3 regions of the Stutzerimonas tianxiuensis genome follow, and region 2 is predicted to be linked to each of the others. Evidence: riboswitches for the same ligand, from Rfam matches in the RefSeq annotation. Region 2 holds a riboswitch; each other region holds the start of a gene.

Region 1 (5,828 bases), on a different contig from region 2:
AACCGAAGGCAATCATGGCGCCTTCGTCCCGCACGGTGTCGGACGCCCATAAAATGACTGCTTCGCGTCCACCCTGCTCCATCGGACGTTCGCGCGCGCGCTCGGCCAACTCGTGGCCGATGTTCCAACCAATGCGACTCGGGATCAGGCTGCTGTCGAGCGCGTGAAAATTTCGTCCAGTCGGCAGCGCTTCCGGCGTACGGATCGGGTCATTGCCCTTTCCTGGCGCGACGAATCCGCCATTGAGGGCGTCAATCAGCGCCTGCATTTCTGCAGCCGGCGAATCAACCAGTGCCTGTCGGTAACGCGCCTGATCAGTGTTCATGGATGCAAACAAAGTATCCACGGCTTCCGACGCCCAGGGCTTGCCGAACACATGCAGGCCCAGCGGCATGAAGCGCTCCTGGATATTCGTCAGGTAATGCCCGACCTCATGCACCAGCAGGTCATCGTCCACCTGTTCGAAATCGATTCCGCGGGCGGCCAGCGGCTCGGCCATGGACGCGCGCAATTCTGGCTCCAGACCGGAACGGGTGACCAGTCGCTTGATTTCGGCAATGGTAGCTCGCCGCGCCGGGCCTTCGCTGCTGCCAGTACCCGTCTCGAAGCTCTCGATCAACTGGCGCAGCTTGAGCAGATCGTCGTATAGCGGGGTAGCCACCAGCGGCGGCGTCAGGTGATCGATCATGACGGCAAGGCCGCGGCGTTTGGCCTGAATCCCTTCGCCAACCCCATCGACAATGTAGGGATAGATGCTCGGCAGGTCGCCAACGATCTGCGTCGGATAGTCCTCAGCGCTGAGCCCTGCTCGACGTCGTGGCAAGAATTCGTAGGTGGAATGGCGACCGAGGTGGATCAGCGCATCCGCTCTGAACTCGTCATGCAGCCAGTGATACAAGGCCAGATATTGGTGGGGCGGTGGAAATACCAGGTTGGCATGCAGCAGCTCCTCATCGACCTCCCAGCCCCGGGGTGGCTGCGGCCCGATGAAAATATTGCCGAACTGCACCCCCGGCAAGACCATCTGGCCGTCATGCACCATGACCTGACCCGGCGCCTCACCCCAACCACGCAGCCCCTCGATACCGGTATCAGCCAGCGCCTGGATCAGGCTTTCGGCCTGCTCCCAATCAGCCAGGCCCGGCTGACTCAGTGCCTGCTCATAGAACGCTTCGAGTTGAGCCAGTAGATCCAGCGCGCGCTCGCGTGCCGGATGCACAACACCGTCGAGCACATGGTGCAACTCGCTGGAACCTGTTTTCAGCGTCAACCGGACGCTTTCGAGATGGGAAGCGTGCAGCGCACGGCGCATTTGTGCGTTCCAGTATCCCAACGGGCCCTGCACCATTTCGGCCTGCACTGCCGATGGCAGCGTACGGAACCAGCGACGGTAGCTATGGGTGTTGACGGTAACAGCCTTTTTCGCCATCGCAGCCAGCGCGTCGCCCTGTTCAGGTAGATTGACGCCCTGCTCCTGCAGCTGTTCCAGCAATTGCTCCGGCGAGTCCGGCAAGGTACCGGTGTTGTAGCCTTCGGCTTTCAAGCGTTTAAGAATGGCAAATAGCGATTGCGGTACATCCAGGTTGTCTGCGCCGATGTTGTGCCGCCCCGGTGGATGGTTGTAGTAGATGAGCGCCAGCCGCTTGTCCGCATTGGGCTTGGTTTGCAATTGATGCCAGCGGGCCAGGCGCGCCGCCATCGCCTCGACACGGGATGGCATCGGCTGGCTGAAGCCAAACCGAATCCCTGAGTTTGGGTCGATCTGGGACGATTCCCACGCCGCCAGCACCATCGGCTGACTGGTGCCCTGCAATTCCGGCATCGCAAGCTGGTAATGCACCTTGTCACGAGCGAGGCCATCACTGGACAGCTGCCACGCGTTCTCGTCTCGGTCATCCAGACGCAGGGCCTTGAGCACGGGCACATTGAGTTGACCCAGCAGCTCCGTTGCGTCTTCACGACCCTCGCCGCCACCAAGGACAAAATCCTGCAGCACGACGACCGCCGACAGCGGTGGATGTTCTGCGCTGTTGAGCCAGCGCAGCGCCTGTAGCGTGCCGTCGCCCCAGCTGCCAAACAGGCTGACGCACGCGATGTCGCGTTGTTGCAGGGTCTGACACAGCGCATCGTTGAGGTCGGAATCTCCGCGTCGGTCAGCGCGCCCATGGTCGATCACCGCGACCATTCGCTCACCGCGCCACGCCAGTTCCGACGGCTCCTTTACCACTCCGTCCTGATAGAAGCGCAACGCCGGCCTCGCCTGTGCAGGCTCGGCGCTGCCGCGCGAAGTGTCACGAGCCGTCAACCAGGCCAGCAAACGCGCAATGTTGTCGCTGCCACCGGCCAGCCAATAGCTGCGCGCTTCTATCCATTGCGCCTGGATCGGATTGGCCGCCGCTAGCGCCTGCACCCAGTCACCCAGATCGCCACCGGGCTTCTCAGCACCGAGGCGTACCGCCTGGTCCCGGTTGGCAAACAGCATGTTTCCAGCGCTACGGCTTAGAGCCACCAGCGCCTGGTCACTGTGCATGATGAAGCGTTCGCCAGTGCTGTGTTGGTCGATCAGCGGGCGCAGACGCTCCGCTTCAGGCCCGAATACGCCGACCACGAGCAAACGCGTTCCGCTGGCAAGCCATTGACCGACCTCGGCATCGTCCAGCTCAGCCAGCTGTTCGGGGGTCCGCGCACTGACGGTACGGTCGGGGTATCGTTGCTTGAAGGTGGCAGCCGCCGAAGCGAACTCGGCAGCGCTGTACTGCGAAATGATCGCATTGATCTGATTGGCACTGGCCGGCACCGTTGGAGCCAGCAGCAGAAGCGCTAGAAACACGCAGCGAAACGCGAAAGACATGCCCACTCCATCCGGATGCAGTGGGCAACAGAGCTGCTATTGCCAGACAGGCAGACGGCACGCTCTGAGGACGTCGCCCACCGCGACAGTTCCTGGGAAGTACGGGCTGGTATCGGGCTCAGTCGAATCGACTCTACCGTTGCGGGGGCAGCATCAGCTTGCACTGATTTCCCATTTAACCCGGACCATGATCCGGGCACCACGCACTTCATGTGTTCAACCGCTGGGCGGCCAAGCCGCGCACCTTACGCGCCGGTCTGGGCAAGATCAAGCAAACACAAGCCTGACGATACAACGGCTCAGTTGGTAATAGGATCGATGTCTGCAGAAGCTGGATTGCTGACTAGACTTCAGGCAGCGAGCCTTGCGGAGACAGATATGAGTGAAGACCGGCAACCCAAATCGCTCACGCTGCGGCAGATGCTTCAAAGCATGCTAGCCGGCGCTTTGGGCGTGCAAAGCGGGAAAAATCGAGAACGAGACTTCAGCCACGGTAAACCCAGCCATTTCATTCTTCTGGGCATCGGCTTCACCGTAGCGTTCGTTCTGGTGATACTCGGCGTCGTCAAACTGGTGCTCTATCTGGTCGGCGTCTGACACGGTTAGCCGGAGCCGCCTCGTCTACTGGTGACTTACCCAGAACACTGCTGTTGCTACCGCTAGCAGGATCAGAAAGAAGATCGCGGCGGCATCTGCGCGGCTGTCATTATCATGGCGTTTAAAATGCTCTGACACAGCGGTATACCTTGTTGTGGAGGATCGCATTGATTGCAGTTAAGACCATGCATACGGAGCGCTCAAGGCCAGCGATTGAAATGCCTGAAAAGCAGCGTTTCGTTCTAAACATATTCCCAAACATCACTTTTGCGCATAAACGCTAGCTGGTATCGTGCCGGCCTCCCATCAACGGGTGCGCGGCCGTGCGCGCAGAAGCTGTAGACAGCCTGAAAAAACAGGACATTTATGTACGTATACGACCAGTATGACCAACACATCATCGAGGATCGCGTGCGTCAGTTCCGTGACCAGATTCGCCGCTATCTCGCCGGTGAACTGACTGACGCAGAACTGTTGCCTCTTCGCCTGCAAAACGGTCTGTACATCCAGCGCTATGCGCCGATGCTGCGTATTGCTGTGCCCTATGGGCTGTTGTCGTCTACTCAGATCCGCAAGCTGGCCGACATCACTCGCAAGTACGACAAGGGTTATGCCCATATCAGCACCCGGACCAACGTTCAGCTCAACTGGCCGGAACTGGAAGACGTACCCGATATCCTTGGCGAACTCGCAACTGTTCAGATGCATGCCATCCAGACCAGCGGCAACTGCATTCGTAACACCACCACCGACCAGTTCGCTGGCGTTGCCAAGGACGAGCTCATCGACCCACGGCCCTGGTGCGAAATCATTCGTCAGTGGTCGACCTTCCACCCGGAATTCGCATTCCTGCCGCGCAAGTTCAAGATCGCCGTCAACGGCGCCGTGAACGACCGTGCTGCTATCGAAGTGCACGACATTGGTCTCGAAGCGGTAAACAACGACGCCGGCGAGCTGGGCTTCCGCGTGTCTGTCGGCGGCGGCCTTGGCCGTACGCCGATCGTAGGAAGCTTCATCAATGAGTTCCTGCCATGGCAGCACCTGCTGACCTATCTCGATGCGATCCTGCGCGTATATAACCGCTATGGCCGTCGTGACAACAAGTTCAAGGCGCGGATTAAGATCCTTGTCAAAGCGCTTACCCCGCAAGTGTTCGCCGAACGTGTCGAGGCTGAATGGTCCTATTTGAAAGACGGCGCAAATACACTGACCGAGGCCGAAGTCGACCGGGTCAGCAAGTTCTTCGTCGATCCCGCTTACAAGCCTCTGGATGACCAGAGCGCTGCACTCGCGCAGCTTGACGCGGAGCATCCAGGCTTCGCTCGCTGGCGGGAACGGAATGTCGTTGCTCACAAAAAGCCCGGCTATGCAGCCGTGACGCTGTCCCTGAAAAGCACTGGCGTAGCCCCGGGTGATGTGACGGACAAGCAGCTCGACACCATTGCCGATCTGGCGGACCGATACAGCTTTGGCGAAGTACGCAATTCACACGAACAGAACATGATCCTGGCCGATGTCGAGCAGTCACGTCTGTTCGAATTGTGGCATGAGCTGCGGGAACTGGGTGTCGCCACGCCGAACATCGGCTTGCTGACAGACATCATTTGCTGCCCGGGCGGCGATTTTTGCTCCCTGGCCAATGCCAAATCGATCCCGATTGCCGAAGCGATCCAGCGCCGCTTCGATGACATGGATTACCTGTTCGATATCGGGGATGTCGACCTGAATATTTCGGGCTGCATGAATGCCTGTGGTCACCACCATGTAGGCCACATCGGCATCCTGGGCGTGGACAAGAAAGGCGCCGAGTTCTATCAGGTCTCACTCGGCGGCAGTTCCGGCCGTAACGCGAGCCTCGGCCAGATACTCGGCCCTTCGTTTGCCCAGGATGTCATGCCAGATGTGATCGAGAAGGTCATCGGCGTCTATGTGGAGCACCGTACAGAAGATGAACAGTTTCTCGATACTTTCCGCCGAATCGGTATCGACCCCTTCAAGGAGCGTGTCTATGCAGCGAATCATTAAGGACGGTCAGGTCATTGATGAGACCTGGCACCTGCTGCCTAAAGACGTGACCCTTGACGGCCTGTCCAACTGCGACGATCTGATCGTACCCTTCCAGCTATGGCTCGATCATGCTCATGCCCTGAAAGCTCGTGATGGCGGTCTTGGCATCTGGCTCGACTCCGACGAGGCCGTAGAAGAGATCGCCGAAGAGCTGGATAACTTTCAGGTCATCGCGCTCAACTTCCCGGCGTTCACCGACGGCCGCCATTACTCCAGCGCACGCCTGCTTCGTGATCGCTACGGTTACAAAGGGGAAGTACGTGCCATTGGGGATGTGCTTCGTGACCAGTTGTTCTACATGCGCCGTTGTGGT
Region 2 (5,828 bases):
ATGCTCGAGCATCTGGGTATCGCCGAAATCAAGCTGATGACCAACAACCCACGCAAGGTAAAGGCGCTGCAAGGGTTCGGCATTCGTGTAGCCCAGCGCATGCCGCTGGAAATCGCACACAACCCGCATAACGAAAAGTACCTCGCTACCAAGGCCGGCAAGCTCGGTCACATGCTCGGCGAAATCCATCAGGGCGAAGCCGAGCAGTCGTGAATCGTGCTGCTGCCCGTCGCCAGCTGTCACGTGACGGCTGGCTGCAACTGCTGCTGGTAGTAGTGCCGGTGCTTGCTGCCAACCAGCTTCCCGAGCTGACTGGTAGCCACCAAGATTTCCTTGCGTTCCCGTTGTTCTTTATCGGCCTGGGCCTGTTGTTTCTCAGCTTGCCGCGCTTCACCGCGTACAAGCATGCCCTGATTAAAACCGAGCGAGCGTTCGACAGCGATGCCGAGCCCTCAGCGTGGTCCGCGTTGCGAAATGTTCGTCTACGCGCACTGCGGATTGCCGGGCTGCCGGCCTGGGTCGCTGCGGTTGGCGCACCGCTCGGGGTCGAGCCGGTGGCACAGCTGCTGCTGGTGTGCGGCAGCCTGATGCTGCTTGTTCTCTATCGCGTCCCACGTCAGCTTCAGTGATGCATGCGTTGCTGCTGTGCCTGGCGCTGCTGGTTTCGCCGCAATTGCCGGCCGTCGAGCGCGTAATCAGCCTGGCGCCCTCGCTCAGCGAGATCATGCTGGAGCTGGACGCCAGCGATCTTCTGGTCGGCGTTCTCGACGGCGGCGAGCGGCCGGCGGCGCTGGCGGGGGTGCCCTCGGTCGGGCGTGTGGGACAGCTCGAAATGGAGAGCCTGCTCGAGCTGCAGCCAACCCTGGTGCTGCTCTGGCCAGACAGTATCAGCCGTGCGCAGCGCGACCAGCTCACTCAATTTGGCATTCCGGTACTTGTCGCTCAGCCGACCTCCCTAGCGCAACTCGCCAACCAGTTTGCCGTGATCGGTCAACGCGTGGGGCGAAGCGAACAGGGACAAGCACTCCAGCGCCAGTTCAATCAGGGTTTGGATCAGCTACGTCAGCGCTATCGCCGTGAGCCCCCGCTGGATGTCTTCTACCAGATATGGAATCGCCCGCTTTACACGCTCGGCGGACCTCAGATCATTGGTGAAGCCATCGAAATCTGCGGTGGTCGCAACGTCTTCGCCGATCTACAGCTGCCCGCGCCGCAGGTCAGCGTGGAGTCCGTGCTGTCTCGGAACCCTGACGTAATCCTGGCCGGCAGCGGTGCTCAGCTGTCCGAATGGAGCGCCTGGCCCCAGCTGAAAGCAGTGCGTAAAGGGCAACTCTGGGAAGTGCCCGACAAGGGGCTTGAGCGACCGAGCTTCCAGATGCTTGGGGCGATCGAGAAGCTCTGCGAGGTGATGGGGCAGGCGGTTTACTGACCGGGCGCAAGACGCCCGCACTCCACTGCGAACTGGACAGCCGGCCTTATCCCCCTGGGTTCAAAAGCGATAGCCCACACTTAGCTGAATATCTTCTTCTGGCGCTGGGTACAAAGCCTTGTTGCCTGCTTGCCAGCTGTTGTAAACGGCGTAGCTGTCGTAGCGCTTTCCAGTCAGGTTATTGATGCGAAGTTTGGCGTTGAGGTTTCGGTATTCGTACCGGATAGCGGCATTGAACAACGTATAACCACCCTCCTTTGGTAGCGCCAGGCCGTCATCGCTGGCTAAGTAACGCGGGCCTGTATAGATGGCCTCAAGATATCCGTGAAGATTAGCAATGATCTGGTAGTCCAGATGCATGGCGGCACTGTGGCGTGATACCCAGGGGATTTCATTGCCCTTGTTGGCACCTGCACGCAGCTCCGTATCGGTAAAACTGTATTGGCCTCCGACGCGAAGTCGATCGGTCAGTTTACGCTCAGCCTCGATCAGCAGGCCTTCGCGCCGAGTCTGGTTCAAGTTTACATTAGCGCCCCAGCCACCAAAGGCATAAGGCGCGAAGAGCAACTCATCGTCGAGATCGAGCCGGTAGAGGCTGGCCTGGTAGAGTTGGGTGGCGTCTTGCCAGGCGATTCCCGCTTCCCATGACTCGCCCGTCTGTGGTTTGAGAAATTCGATGCCAGGCTCGACGAGCGCGTTTTCGTTGACGTTGGCCCAGCGCAGAACTTCCTCGCGTTTAATGAATGCGTGAGTCTGGTCAGTCACCTGCCAGCTCAGCGCTACGCTCGAGCTGTCTTCGCTGTCGCTGCGCGTACGGCCGTTGTGTCTGTCATTCACTTCACTGATGCGATAGCCGAGGCTTAGAGTCAGGCGATCGGTTAGCGGTTGGTTGACTTGCGTGTACCAGTCTCGCTGCGTTTGCTCGGCGTCGCTGCTTAGCGTCGGGTAGAACGCATACGCTGCCTGGTAATCAGCCTTCAGGTAATCGAAGCCCAACAGCCACTCGCCGCGGCCTGACGTACTGTCCCAATTGGCGGTGAGGCGAGGGCTGATGGTTTCGACGCGGGTCCGTTCTGTGAACGGACTACCTGAAATCAGGCCCGCCCCATCGCTGTCTCTGATGCTGTAGTCCAGGTTCGCGGTCCAATGGCGACCTAACGCCTGTTCGCCCGCAAAGCGATGCACGTCCGTCTTGCTGTTGTTCCATTCGTTCGAGGTGCTTGCTCTGCGGTCGGCGCGGCGTTGCGCGATGGTGAGGCTGCGCGGGTAGAGCAGCTCATCGTCGATGTTCTGGTATTCGTACAGAAGCCAGCCGCTGTCATGGTCATAGCGGAGGCGTCCGAACAGGTCGCGGTAGCTGGCGTCGTTGTGGTCGCGATAGTTGTCCGTATTCCGGGTCTCGCCGGTGATATATGCGGAAAGACCGCCCCAGAGCGCTTGAGACACATGGCCACGGTACGCCTCCAAGTCGTGACTGCCTTGAGTGGTTTCGATATAGGCTTCGTTGCCCGATGGGCGACGGGTAATGATGTTGACCACCCCACCGACAGCCTGGTCGCCGTATAGGACTGTTCCGGCGCCGCGCAAGATCTCGATCCGCTCGATGTTTGCAAGCGGTACGCTATTCAGGTCCGGGCCGCTGAGACTTGGATTGTTCAGCCTCCGGCCGTCGACCAGAACCAGCACGTTGTTCACCGCGTTGTCCCCGAAACCACGCAGGCTGATGGAGGCATGGTTGCCGTCACCGAGCGTGTCACGGATCTGGATACCAGCTTTCCCGTTCAGCACCTCTATCAGGCTACTGGCTGCACTCCGCTCGATTTCGTTCCTGTCGATCACTCGAGTGCTGGCCGGAGCAGGCTTTTCCAGGGCAGTCGCTCGGGTGATGACCATTGGAGGAGCTTGGTAAGGCTCCAGGGCGGCAGCAATGCTCGGCAGCAGCGCCACGGCCAAGGCAAGACGGGTCAGTTTCATCAGGTTCGATCCTCAAAAGTTCAGCGCTTTTGAGAAGGGCAGGAACAAGGGCGGAATGACGAGCAGCCGCGCTTGACGGTGCTGCCCTCCGCAACACCAGTCGAATCCGTCAGGCCGGTCTCCGGGCTTTCGACACGCACCGTGCTCGCCTTCCCGTGACGTGCACAGTGGCGGTTGAGCGGGCGGTGATCCTCTGATCACGGTCGATTACCGTTGCGGGGGCAGCGCCGGCCTTGCTCTTCGAGCGCACCGGCTTCCCGTTTAATGCGGACCAGGAGGTCGCGCACACCTGGGCGGATTGGAAATCGCGCGAACCTTACGGCCTGGGCTGGGGAAAGACAAGCGAATGAATGACGCGCCTCAATGCAAACGTTTCGACGGTCAGAATTGGTCAATTGGATCTTGATGTGGCGCATGGTGCGCTAGGTCGACCTGCCAAGCCGGCTGTAGAAGCCCAGCGCGAATCATGCTGTCCTCGATCCGCCGAGCATGGGGCGGATCGAGATGACGCTACTTTCGCGGTGTGGCGAGCCGTCTCGCTGCTACCTGCGGTGGCGTTGGACCTTACGATCGGCTGTGCAAGTCTGCCAGGCGCGCCCGAACTGCGGCTTCGATACCGGCGGCGTCCAGTCCGCACTCCTTGATCATCTCGGTGGGTTTGGCATGTTCGACATAATAGTCGGGCAGGCCCAGATGAAGGATCGGTGTGCTCAGGTTCTGCGAAGCGAGGAACTCGCCGACCGCGCTGCCAGCACCGCCCATGATGCTGTTCTCCTCGATGGTCACCAGTAGGTCGTGGCTGTCGGCCATCTGGCGAACCATCGCCTCGTCCAGGGGTTTGACGAAACGCATGTCGACGACGGTTGCGTCCAGGGCTTCGGCAACCTGCATGGCTTCCGGCAGTTGCACACCGAACACCAGCAAAGCGACCTGCTTACCTTCGCGACGCACCACTGCCTTGCCGATTTCCAGCGGTTCGAGGCCCGGTTCCAACCTTGCGTTCGGGCCGGTACCACGCGGATATCGCACGGCGGCGGGACCTTCGAAGTGATAGCCGGTGGTGAGCATCCGGCGCATCTCGTTCTCATCGCTTGGGGTCATCACCAGCATGCAGGGGATGCAACGCAGATAGGTCAGGTCGAAGCTGCCCGCGTGGGTCGGACCGTCCTCGCCAACCAAACCGGCGCGGTCGATGGCGAAGAGTACGTCGAGGTTTTGCACCGCGACGTCATGAATCAGCTGGTCGTAGGCACGCTGCAGGAAGGTCGAATAGATCGCCACCACTGGCTTGGCGCCTTCGCAGGCCATGCCGGCAGCGAGGGTAACTGCATGCTGTTCGGCAATGGCGACATCGAAGTAGCGGTCAGGGTAGCGCTCGCTGAAATCGACCAGGTCGGAGCCTTCTTTCATCGCCGGGGTGATACCCATCAGGCGCGGGTCTGCCGCAGCCATATCGCACAGCCACTGGCCGAACACATTGGAATATTTGGGACCGCTGGGTTTCTTCGGCTTGACTGGTGCGCCGATGGGTTCGAGCTTGCTGATCGCGTGCCAGGTGATCGGGTCGACTTCGGCCGGGGCGAAGCCTTTGCCTTTTTTGGTGACCACATGCAGAAACTGCGGGCCGGAGAGGTCGCGCATGTTGCGCAGGGTGCCGATCAGCGTCGGCAGGTCATGGCCGTCGATGGGGCCGATGTAGTTCCAGCCGAGCTCTTCGAACAACGTGCCAGGAACCAGCATGCCCTTGGCATATTCCTCGGTGCGGCGGGCGATTTCCCAGGCGCCGGGCAGGCGCGACAGGACCTTTTTGCTGCCTTCGCGCATGCTCGAGTAGGTGCGGCTGGAGAGGATCTTAGCCAGGTAGTTCGACAGTCCGCCGACGTTGCGCGAAATCGACATGTCGTTGTCGTTGAGTACCACAAGCATGTCCGCACCGACTTCCGGCGCGTGGTTTAGCGCCTCGAAGGCCATCCCGGCCGTGAGCGCGCCGTCGCCGATGACTGCAATCGACTTGCGCTTCTTGCCCTGCATGCGGGCGGCGATGGCCATGCCCAGGGCGGCGCTGATCGAAGTGCTGGAGTGGCCGACGCCAAAGGTGTCGTACTCGCTCTCGCTGCGGCGCGGAAAGGCAGCGAGGCCATCCTTCTGACGCAGACTTTCCATGCGCTCGCGGCGCCCGGTGAGGATTTTGTGCGGATAGGCCTGATGACCGACATCCCAGACCAGGCGGTCTTTCGGCGTGTCGTAGACATAATGCAGGGCAATGGTCAGCTCGATCACGCCAAGGCCAGCACCGAAGTGCCCGCCGGTCCGGCCCACGCTGTAGAGGAGGTCCTGACGCAGTTCGTTGGCGAGTTCTTCGAGTTCCGCTTCGCCTAGGCGGCGCAGCTGCTCGGGCGTAGCCGCGCGATCTAGAACGGGCGTC
Region 3 (5,828 bases), on a different contig from region 2:
ACTTTGGCTATGATCGGCGCCCCAACTTCTCGGGTGCGCATCCGCGCACGAACCGTCCCTCCTTATCCGTTAGGTGTCCCATGCCTGAAATACTTCAGTACGTGCTGATCGGCCTCGCCGTGGCCGCTCTGCTCGGTGTCGTTCTTGAAGAAATTACCCATGTAAACAAAGCCAAGGTCACGCTGTTCTTCGGCACATTAGCGTGGATGCTGCTGTTCATCTTTTCCCCGCAGGGCGCCGAACGCGACCTGGTGCTCACCAGCCTCAACAAAAACATCGCGGAGATCGCCGGGCTGTGGATCTTTCTGGTGGCGGCGATGACCTTTGTCGCCTACCTGAACAAGAAAGGCCTGATTGAGAACCTGATCTACCTGGTTTTGCCAAAGCGGATCAGCGAGCGGCAGCTGCTGTTCCTGACGGCGACGTTCTGCTTTGTGTTCTCCTCGCTGGCGGACAACATTACCGCGACGCTGGTCTCCATCACGTTGATCATGTCGCTCAAGCTCAGCGCTGAGAAGAGCATCAAATACGCGGCGTTGGTGGTGTTTGCAGTGAACTCCGGCGGCGTGGCGCTGATCACCGGTGACGTCACGACCCTGATGATTTTCCTAGCCGGAAAAGTAGAGATCCTGCAGCTGTTGCTGCTGGCGCTCCCGGCTTTTTTGGCGGTCATGCTGCTAGCGGCGATGCTCTCGCTGGGCATGAGCGGGCAGGTCGTGGTGGAGAGCCATCGCACCGATGTACGCCGAGTCGACATTGCCATCGCACTGATCTTTCTCGGCACAATCCTGTGCACCATCGCTGGCAACTTCTTCTTCCAGATTCCGCCCGTGCTGACCTTCCTGACCGGGTTGTCGATCATGTTTCTGGTGGCGCGCTTCTTCAGCGACGACATCGAAACCGATCCGATTCTGGAATACGTCCGTCAGGTTGAGTTCGAGACCTTGCTGTTCTTTCTCGGCATCCTGCTGCTGGTCGGCATGCTCAAGGAAATCCATGTGCTCGACGGCCTGGTGCGTATCTATGACCAGGTGCCCGCCGTGGGCGCCAACTACCTGATGGGCATCCTGTCGGCCGCGATCGACAACGTACCGCTGACCGCAGCACTGCTGAAGTCCGGACTTGAAATGGGCATCGCCGAGTGGATGGTGCTGACTTACGCGGTGGGCGTCGGTGGTTCGCTGCTGGTCATCGGTTCCGCAGCCGGCATCGTGGCCATGAGCAAGGTGCCGGGGCTGACCTTCGGTAGCTACCTCAAATACAGCCTGTACCTGTTCGTTGCATTCAATCTCGGCTTCGCTGGCGTGTATCTGACCGGGCTTGCTGTGGCAGGCGCGGTGGGCTGAACCGCGCTCGGGACGCGGCAGCTCTGAACCGGTGGGTGAGCTGCTGCGTTTACCAATGCAGGTTGAAGTGCGATCCGAGCACGAACTGATCATCGAGCAAATCCCAGCGCTCGACACAGACCTTCTTGTCCGCGCCCGGGTGCAGCTTCAACCGATTGAACGAGTTTGGGGAGGTGCCGCGTACGCGTGATGAGAGGGTGGTGCCTGCCTGGACCATCCAGATCTCGCGAGACAGCGCGGTGTACTGCTTGGACAAGGGCAATACATAGGGCAGGTGGATGTGCCCGCCCATTACCAGATCCAACCCTTCATCGGCCCAACGGTGCAGCGCATTATCTGCGTTGTGCTGAAGGTTGCTCAGATCGCTAAGCACCATCGCGCCGAAGGGCTGGTGCGCCACCACGATACGGATCTTGTTCGAGTCGCTCTGCTTGAGGCGCCGGGCAACCGCATGCACCTGCTCGTCGGTCACCAGTCCATCCTTGTGGCGCCTGGGGTGGGTGGTGTTGAGGCCGATGACCAGCATCTCGTCGTTTTCGAAGGTCGGCTCCAGATCGTCACCAAAGTGGCGACGGTAGTTGCGGTAGGGCATGAACAAACGCGCAAAGACGTTATACAGCGGGATGTCATGGTTCCCCGGGATCACCAGCGCCTTCGGGATGCCATGCCCATGCAGGCGCTGCACGAAGGCCTGAGCATCGGCGAACTGTCCGGCCCTGGCGCGCTGCGTGATGTCACCGGAAAAGATCAGCAGGTCCGCGCCGTGCTCGCGCACGTGGTCTTCCATGGCTTGCACGACGGCGGGCTGTTCGGTGCCGAAGTGAGTGTCGGAGATCTGCACGATGCTGGTCATGGGTGGCTGTCTTCTCGTCTGATGTCTGTGACGGTGGCATTGTTGCATTCGAAGCCAATCGGCGCCCGGCGTTCCGGTAAATCGCAAGCAGCGCTCCCGAAACCTGTTCTGGCTCGGGTCCTGATCGCTTTCGGTTGCGCTGCGCAGGGCCTTGGACTACCCTCCGCGCTGCTTCAGGTGCCCCCTGGCGAAACGCCAGAGGGGTGAAACAGGGAAGCCGGTTCATTCGATGAAGATTCCGGCGCTGCCCCCGCAACGGTAGGCGAGACAGGACACCGCTCACAGCCACTGTGCCACAGGCATGGGAAGGCCGCGGTTCCAGGATGCAAGGCATCCGCTCGCAAGCCCGGAGACCGGCCTGTCGCATTCCACGGCAGTGCGGCGGGCGCTGATCGGGGTGCGGCTGCTTGCACCTGCGCTCCCTTCGCATTCTCCGTCTGCCCTTATCGACTGTTGTCGTGCGGCGGGCACGACGGAGACCTGAACTTGACCTGCAAGACCCTCAATACCTCGGCAGCGTTCGTGCTGCTTGGCTATGCTTCGCTTTCCCATGCTCAGCCGGTACAGCCGCTGAATCTCAACGAACAGGTGGTTACGGCCACGCGGACCGAGCAGGTGCTCAGCCCGATTGCCTCCACCAGCGTCATTACCCGCGAGCAAATTGTGCGCAGTCAGGTGCAGAGCGTTCCTGAACTGCTGCGCGGCCTGGCGGGCGTCAACGTTGCTTCCAACGGCGGACGCGGCAAAACCTCTTCCGTGTATTTGCGTGGTACCAGCAGCCAGCATCTGCTTGTTCTGGTTGATGGGGTGAAAATCGGATCGGCCACATCGGGTGGTGCGTCGCTTGAGAACATACCGGTCGAGCAGATCGAGCGTATCGAACTCGTCCGCGGTCCGCGTTCCAGCCTGTACGGCTCGGAAGCGGTGGGTGGGGTCATGCAGATCTTCACGCGGCGCGGCGATGGCGAAGGGTTCAAACCCTATTTCTCCGCAGGCGCGGGCAGTCGCTCCAGCTTTGACGGTACCGCCGGCATATCCGGTAGCCAGGGTGCCGGTTGGTTCAATCTCGGCGTGGCGAGCGCGTCAACCGACGGCATCAATTCGCGAGCCTATCGGCCCACTTCGCCTCGCGCCTATGAAGCTGATGCCGACGGTTATCGTGAGCTGTCGGGCGCCTTGCGCGGCGGCTACCGCTTCGACAGTGGGCTGGTGCTGGATGGCAGCTGGCTGCACGTCGACACTCACAGCGACTACGACTCTCGGTCCACTTCGGGTGCTACGGGCCGCTTTGCCTATAGCGACGGCAGCCAGCAAGTCATCGGCGGCCGGGCACGATTCACGCCAATCGATCCATGGCTGGTCACCCTGCAGGCCGGGCATAGCGAAGACAACACCGACAACTTCCGTGACGGTCGTTTCTATTCGCGTTTCGATACCAAGCGCGATTCTTTCAATTGGCAGAATGACTTCAGCGTGGCTGAAGATCAGCTGCTCACCCTTGGTTTCGACTACCAGCAAGACCGCATCGACGTCACCGACGACTATGCGGTCGACACGCGCGACAACAAGGGCGCCTATCTTCAGTACCAGGGTCGCTTCGGCCGTCACGGCGTGTTGGCCGGCCTGCGTCGCGATGACAACGAGCAGTTCGGCAACCATGACACCGGCAATCTTGGCTGGAGCTATGACCTGCGTGACAACCTGATACTGAGCGCGTCCTACGGCACGGCATTCAAGGCGCCCACCTTCAACGATCTCTACGCGCCGGACACCGGCTTCACTGCCGGCAACCCCGACCTGCAGCCGGAGGAGTCGCAGAGCTATGAGCTGGGCCTGAAGGGAGAGCAGCAATGGGGCGAGTGGAGCCTCAACGCGTTCGAAAATCAGATCGAGGACCTGATCATCTGGAGTGGCAGCAGTCCAATGCAGCCGCAGAACGTCGATGTGGCGCGCATTCGCGGGATAGAAGGCGTGGTCGGCACCGAGCTGCTGGGCTGGGATGTCGTCACCTCGGTGACCGTCCTAGACCCACAGGACCGTAGCAAAGCCAATCACGGACATCTGCTGCCGCGGCGCGCCAAACGGACGCTGAATGTGGACCTGGACCGTGCCATTGGCCGCTTTGCTGTCGGCACAACGCTGTACGCAGCGAGTGAGCGTTTCGACAAATCCAGCAATACCGAAGCCGAGCGTTTGCCCGGCTACGCCCTCGTAGACTTGCGTGGTGAGTACCGTCTCGATGATGCCTGGCGACTGCAGGCAAAGCTGAGCAACCTGTTCGACCGCGATTACGAAACCGCCCAGACCTATGAACAGCCAGGCCGCGCGATCCATTTCACGATCCGCTACCAGGCACTCTAATCGCGCCCGCTGGCGCGTTGCCCCAAAGGAGAACACCGATGATAAAACTGTCCCCAAGAGCCCAACTGGCTGTCGGTATTGCGCTGGCGGTGCTGATGGCTATGACCCGTGGCCAACACTTCGCCTCGGTAAATTTGCCAAGCGCTTCATGGGCGGTGTTCTTTCTGGCGGGTGTGCTGCTGGCGCCGCGCTGGGTGTTTCCGGCTTTGTTTGTCGAGGCGTCGCTGCTGGATTTCGCCGCCATCCAATGGCAGGGCGTGAGCAGTTATTGCATGTCACCGGCTTACTGGATGCTTGTGCCTGCCTACGGCTCCCTGTGGTTCGGCGGACGGATGTATGCGCGGTTGCACCGTGACCAACTGAGCAGCCTGGCGTTGCTGGCGGGCGTCGTGGTGCTCAGCGCCTTCGTGTGCTACCTGTTTTCCGGCGGTGGTTTCCTGTTTTTCTCCGGCCGCTATCCGGAACCGAGCCTGGCGCAGCTGGCTGAGCGCATCGGCACCTACTACCCCCGTTACCTGGGCAATCTGGCGCTGTATGTCGGCACCGCTGCGGTCTTGTTCGTCGGGCTGCGTGCCTGGACTGCACAGCGTGAAGGCGCTCGAGCATGAGTGAGTCCAGTGAGCGCGATGCCCGCCACAAGGCGCGCATGCAGCGTAAAAAGGCCGTGGTAGACGAGAAGATTGCCGAAGCACAGGACGAGTACGGTTTGCTGCTGGTCCACACCGGCAATGGCAAGGGCAAGAGCAGCTCGGCCTTTGGCATGGTGGCTCGTGCCCTCGGCCACGGTATCAAGGTTGGCGTGGTGCAGTTCATCAAAGGCGCTGCCAGCACCGGCGAGGAGAGTTTCTTCCGACGCTTTCCCGACGAGGTTCGCTACCATGTGATGGGCGAAGGGTTCACCTGGGAAACCCAGGACCGCCAGCGTGATATCGCCAAAGCAAAGGAGGCGTGGGACGTCGCGGCTCAACTGTTGGCCGATCCGGAGGTTGGCCTGGTGGTGCTGGATGAGCTGAACATCGCGCTCAAATATGGCTACCTGGAGCTTGATCCGGTGCTGGCTGATATCGAGTCGCGACCGCTGTTGCAGCATGTGGTGGTCACCGGCCGCGGCGCGCCGCCGGGGTTGATTGAAGCCGCCGACACCGTGACTGAAATGAGCTTGGTCAAGCATGCTTTCAAAGCGGGTGTGAAAGCGCAGAAGGGAATCGAACTTTGACGCTTGAGCTAAGGGTGTGTGCTGCTGGAGGCGAAGGCGGGCAATGAACACG

Evidence for each region. A riboswitch is a leader RNA that binds a small molecule or an ion and turns the genes downstream of it on or off. The one in region 2 is predicted to bind cobalamin.
Region 1: it holds a riboswitch for cobalamin, as region 2 does, so the genes downstream of both, ACSSNI_RS06025 (cobaltochelatase subunit CobN) here and ACSSNI_RS09070 (TonB-dependent receptor) in region 2, are expected to answer to the same signal.
Region 3: it holds a riboswitch for cobalamin, as region 2 does, so the genes downstream of both, btuB (TonB-dependent vitamin B12 receptor) here and ACSSNI_RS09070 (TonB-dependent receptor) in region 2, are expected to answer to the same signal.

Annotation. Positions count from the first base shown of each region.
Region 1 covers NZ_JBPVWS010000003.1:197,690-203,517, reverse strand. The annotation lists gene ACSSNI_RS06025 (cobaltochelatase subunit CobN) at 1-2,851, opposite strand, end outside; cobalamin riboswitch at 2,940-3,070, opposite strand; gene ACSSNI_RS06020 (DUF2970 domain-containing protein) at 3,230-3,448, shown strand; gene ACSSNI_RS06015 (nitrite/sulfite reductase) at 3,815-5,473, shown strand; gene ACSSNI_RS06010 (DUF934 domain-containing protein) at 5,457-5,828, shown strand, end outside.
Region 2 covers NZ_JBPVWS010000005.1:205,621-211,448, reverse strand. The annotation lists gene ribA (GTP cyclohydrolase II) at 1-213, shown strand, start outside; gene ACSSNI_RS09080 (hypothetical protein) at 210-629, shown strand; gene ACSSNI_RS09075 (cobalamin-binding protein) at 629-1,429, shown strand; gene ACSSNI_RS09070 (TonB-dependent receptor) at 1,490-3,403, opposite strand; cobalamin riboswitch at 3,499-3,712, opposite strand; gene dxs (1-deoxy-D-xylulose-5-phosphate synthase) at 3,968-5,828, opposite strand, start outside.
Region 3 covers NZ_JBPVWS010000002.1:143,441-149,268, forward strand. The annotation lists gene nhaD (sodium:proton antiporter NhaD) at 81-1,346, shown strand; gene ACSSNI_RS03375 (metallophosphoesterase family protein) at 1,396-2,199, opposite strand; cobalamin riboswitch at 2,358-2,575, shown strand; gene btuB (TonB-dependent vitamin B12 receptor) at 2,686-4,560, shown strand; gene ACSSNI_RS03385 (hypothetical protein) at 4,599-5,168, shown strand; gene cobO (cob(I)yrinic acid a,c-diamide adenosyltransferase) at 5,165-5,776, shown strand; gene ACSSNI_RS03395 (cobyrinate a,c-diamide synthase) at 5,820-5,828, shown strand, end outside.